Regions from separate parts of the Nonomuraea sp. N2-4H genome, predicted to be linked through region 2. Evidence: riboswitches for the same ligand, from Rfam matches in the RefSeq annotation. Region 2 holds a riboswitch; the other holds the start of a gene.

Region 1 (2,190 bases), 3.6 Mb from region 2:
CTACCAGCCGGGCGGCGGCTTCGACCTGGCACTGAGCGGCCTGCCCGCGGCGGCCGCCGCCGAACTCAACAACAGCCAGAGCATTCTCGAGACCGCCACCCCGCTCGCCAGGCTCAGCGGCGAGGCCCTGGTCGTGGTCGTCCCCGACGGCTCGCCGCTGAAGGACTTCGGCGACTTCGGCGCGCGGATGCTGGCCGACCCCGGGCGCACCCGGCTGGCCGGCGGCTCGCCGGGCGAGCCCGACCACCTGCTGTTCGGTCTCATCGCGCGGGCGCTCGGCGCCGACACCCGGCAGGTCGACTACACCGGCTACCCCAGCGGTGGCGAGGTCATGGCCGCGCTGCTGTCCGGCAGGGCCGTGGCCGCCGCGGGTCCGCTGTCCACCTGGCGGGCCGGGATCGAGCGCAGGCGGATCAGGCCGCTTGCGGTCTCGTCGGCCACCCGTCTGCCCGAGCTGGACGCGCCGACCCTGCTGGAGTGCGGCGTGCGGGTCGACTTCTCCGACTGGGTGGGCGCGTTCGGCCCGGAAGGCATGGCGGAGGAGGGCCGCGAGGCCGCCGTGCACATGTGCGACGAGGTGCTCGGCTCCTCCGCGTGGGAGGCCGCCTGCCGGGCCGCGGGCTGGCTGCCGATCCCGCTGGCCGGCGACGACTTCGCCCGCTGGCTGCACACCGAGCTGGCCCGCACCCGCGCCGTGCTGCGGGACCTCGGCATGGTCGACACGACCAAAGCCACAACATGCTGGGGTAGTTGCGGGAACGGCCACTAGATGTAGGATCTCGCTCGTCGCTGGTTCGCCTCATCGGAGGCGGAGCAAAAGGGAACCCGGTGAGATTCCGGGGCTGCCCCGCAGCGGTGAGCGGGAACGACCGCCGTCATCAGCACTGGAGAGATCCGGGAAGCGACGGCCAGTAGGTGCTCCACGGAGCTGGAGCGTGCCCGCGAGCCCGAAGACCTGCCAGCGATGCGCCGGGCCGTGCGCCCGTGCGCGCAGTGTTCATGGCCTCGAGGGCGGGCCGGGCACACGCGGGATCGGCGCGCCGCGCCGCGCTCCGCCGTGCTCTCGCCTGCCTTTCGAGGGGAGGCTCGCGAGGGGAGAGAGCACGTGACCCAGATCGTTGAGGTTGACCGCCGGCTGGCCATCGAGGAGGCCGCCGCCCGGGTGATCGCCGATCCGGCCAACTCCCGGGTCGCCGCCGGGCTGCTGGCCGAGGAGATCGCCGACGAGGCGGCCGGGCAGGGCGTGCGGACGTTCTCCGAATCCATCGCCGCCACGCACGCGGCCGGGCTGATCCAGGACCGCCTCGCCGAGTTCGTCGCCGCGCACGCGGCCGAGCTGGACGCGCTGGTCTCGGACGCGGCGGACGCCCGTTTCGAGTACTTCGGGCTCCGTACGGTCTACGACCGCTACCTGCTGCGCCACCCCGAGACGCGGGCGGTGCTCGAGCGGCCCCAGCACTTCTTCATGCGCGTGGCCTGCGGGCTCTCCGGCACCGTCGCGGAGGCGGCCGAGCTGTACGCGCTGATGTCCACGCTGTCCTACCTGCCCAGCTCGCCCACGCTGTTCAACTCCGGCGCGCGCCGCCCGCAGCTGTCGTCGTGCTTCCTGCTCGACTCGCCGCGCGACGAGCTGGAGGCCATCTACGAGCGGTACGGCCAGGTGGCCAGGCTGTCGAAGTACGCGGGCGGCATCGGCATCTCGTGGACCCGGGTGCGCTCGCGCGGCTCGCTGATCAGGGGCACCAACGGTCACTCCAACGGCATCGTGCCGTGGCTGCGCACGCTCGACGCCTCGGTGGCGGCGGTCAACCAGGGTGGCCGGCGCAAGGGCGCGGCCTGCGTCTATCTGGAGACCTGGCACGCCGACATCGAGGAGTTCCTGGAGCTGCGCGACAACACCGGCGAGGACGCCCGCCGCACCCACAACCTCAACCTCGCCAACTGGGTGCCCGACGAGTTCATGCGCCGGGTCGAGGCCGACGAGATGTGGTCGCTGTTCGACCCGAAGGAGGTGCCGGATCTCACCGACCTGTACGGGGAGGAGTTCGACGCGAGATATCGCGCTTACGAGGCCGCCGGGCGATATGTCCGGCAGATTCCCGCTCGCACCCTGTACGGCCGCATGATGCGCACCCTCGCCCAGACCGGCAACGGCTGGATGACGTTCAAGGACGCCGCCAACCGCACCTC
Region 2 (2,190 bases):
TCGGACTGATCGGCGCGGGGCCCTGGGCGCGGATGGCGCACGCGCCCATGCTGGCCAAGAGCCCGCACACGAGGCTGGCCGGCGTCTGGGCCCGCCGTCCCGAGGCCGCCGCCGAGCTGGGCGCGCCGGTGTTCGCCCGCGTCGAGGAGCTGTTCGAGCACTGCGAGGCGGTCGCGTTCTGCGTGCCGCCCGCCGTCCAGGCCGAGTACGCCGTCCGCGCCGCCCGCGCCGGCAAGGCGCTGCTGCTGGAGAAGCCGCTCGGCGACTCCCTGGAGTCGGCTCGGCGCGTGGCGGACGCGGTGGCCGAGGCGGGCGTCGCCTCCCAGATGGTCTTCTCCATGCGCTACACCGCCGCCGCCCGCGGTTTCCTGGCCCGCTGCGCCGAGGTCGAGCCGTTCGGCGGTCACGCCGCCAACATCTCCGGCGCGCTGCTCGGCGACCACCCGTTCGCGACGCCCTGGCGGCTCGAACGCGGCGCCCTGCTCGACGTGGGACCGCACGTGATCGACCTGCTGGACGCCGCGCTCGGCCCCGTCACGGGTGTGCGCGCGCACGGCCACCCGCTGCGCTGGGTCGGCCTGCTGCTCGAACACGAGGGCGGCGCCGTCAGCGAGGCGTCGCTGAGCATGGCCGCGGGCGGCGAGACGCCGCCGTCCAGCATCGCCGTGTACGGCCGCAACGGCAGCGCCGCCCTGCCGCCGCATGACAAGGACGACGACTACCTGGCCACGGTCGCCGAGGAGTTCGCCGCGACCGTCCGCAAGGGCGGCGGCCACCCGCTCGACGCCGCGCACGGGCTGCGCATCCAGAAGATCATCGCCGAGGCGGAGGCCCAACTGACCCCTTGACTCCTCCGGCGGACGGGGAATTGATACCGTTTGCCCGACGCGCAGTGCGCAGCGAAGTCCGGTGAGATTCCGGCGCTGTCCCGCAACTGTCATAGCCAGGTCGCCTGCCTCTGCGCCGACGCACATCAACCCTCGTGGAAAAGGGTGATCCGTCACTACAAGCGGGTCTCTCGGTTCCAACAGTGTGAAAGGACTTCTCGTGAGGCCCGTACGCACGGTTCTCGCGGGCGCGCTGCTGGGAACGCTCGCTCTGGCCGGTTGCGGCCAGACCGGCACCACAGCCGGCCCTGCCGCCCCCTCGTCCGCCGCTTCCTCCACCGCTCCCGCCGCCGGCGGCTTCCCCGTCACCGTCGAGGCCGCCAACGGCAAGGTCACCATCCCCAAGCGGCCCGAGCGCATCGTCTCGCTCTCGGCCACCCACACCGAGACCCTGTACGCCATCGGCGCCGGCTCGCAGGTCGTCGCCGTGGACGACCGCTCCAACTACCCGCCGGAGGCCCCCACGACGGAGCTGTCCGGTTTCAAACCGAACGTCGAGGCCATCGTCGCCCAGAAGCCCGACCTCGTCGTGGTATCGGACGACATCGACGACATCGTCTCCGAGCTGGGCAAGGTCAACGTGCCCGTGCTCCACCAGCCCGCCGCCACGAACCTGGACGAGGCGTACGAGGAGATCTCCGAGCTGGGCGCGGCCACCGGGCACCAGGCCGAGGCCGACAAGGTCGTCGCGGACATGAAGAGCGCCATCGACGACGTGGTGTCCAAGGCGCCCAAGGACGCCGAGCTCACCTACTACCACGAGCTCGACCAGACGCCGTACGCCGTGACGTCCAAGACGTTCATCGGCCAGATCTACGGCATGTTCGGCCTGACCAACATCGCCGACAAGGCCCCCGACGCGGCCGGCGGATACCCCAAGCTGTCGGCCGAGTTCGTCGCCCAGGCCGACCCCGACCTGATCTTCCTCGCCGACGTCAAGTGCTGCCAGCAGAACAAGGAGGCGCTGGCCGCCCGGCCCGGCTGGAAGAACCTGTCCGCCGTCAAGAACGACCGGGTGATCGAGCTGGACGACGACATCGCGTCCCGCTGGGGGCCGCGCGTCGCCGACCTGGCCAAGAGCATCGGCGCGGCCGTGGCCGACGCGGCGCGGGCGAAGACCGACGGCGCGAGCTGACGTGGCGACTCAGGCCCGCCCCGCACGGGCCCGGCCGCTGTGGCTCGCCGGCGCCCTGGTCCTGCTGGCCGCCTGCATGATCGCCGGCATGCTCGACGGCGCCGCCGACATCTCGCCCTGGCAGGTGGTGCTCCAGGTCGCGGACTGGCTGCCGTTCACCCACGTCGA

Evidence for each region. Region 2 has a riboswitch for cobalamin ahead of WBK31_RS23450 (ABC transporter substrate-binding protein). Riboswitches for the same ligand answer to the same signal wherever they lie in the genome.
Region 1: another riboswitch for cobalamin. It lies ahead of WBK31_RS06905 (ribonucleoside-diphosphate reductase subunit alpha); the one in region 2 lies ahead of WBK31_RS23450 (ABC transporter substrate-binding protein).

What each region holds. Positions count from the first base shown of each region.
Region 1 covers NZ_CP147987.1:1,514,767-1,516,956, forward strand. The annotation lists gene WBK31_RS06900 (tripartite tricarboxylate transporter substrate-binding protein) at 1-769, shown strand, start outside; cobalamin riboswitch at 774-978, shown strand; gene WBK31_RS06905 (ribonucleoside-diphosphate reductase subunit alpha) at 1,106-2,190, shown strand, end outside.
Region 2 covers NZ_CP147987.1:5,094,030-5,096,219, reverse strand. The annotation lists gene WBK31_RS23455 (Gfo/Idh/MocA family oxidoreductase) at 1-848, shown strand, start outside; adenosylcobalamin-variant (AdoCbl-variant) riboswitch at 890-1,010, shown strand; gene WBK31_RS23450 (ABC transporter substrate-binding protein) at 1,048-2,022, shown strand; gene WBK31_RS23445 (iron ABC transporter permease) at 2,024-2,190, shown strand, end outside.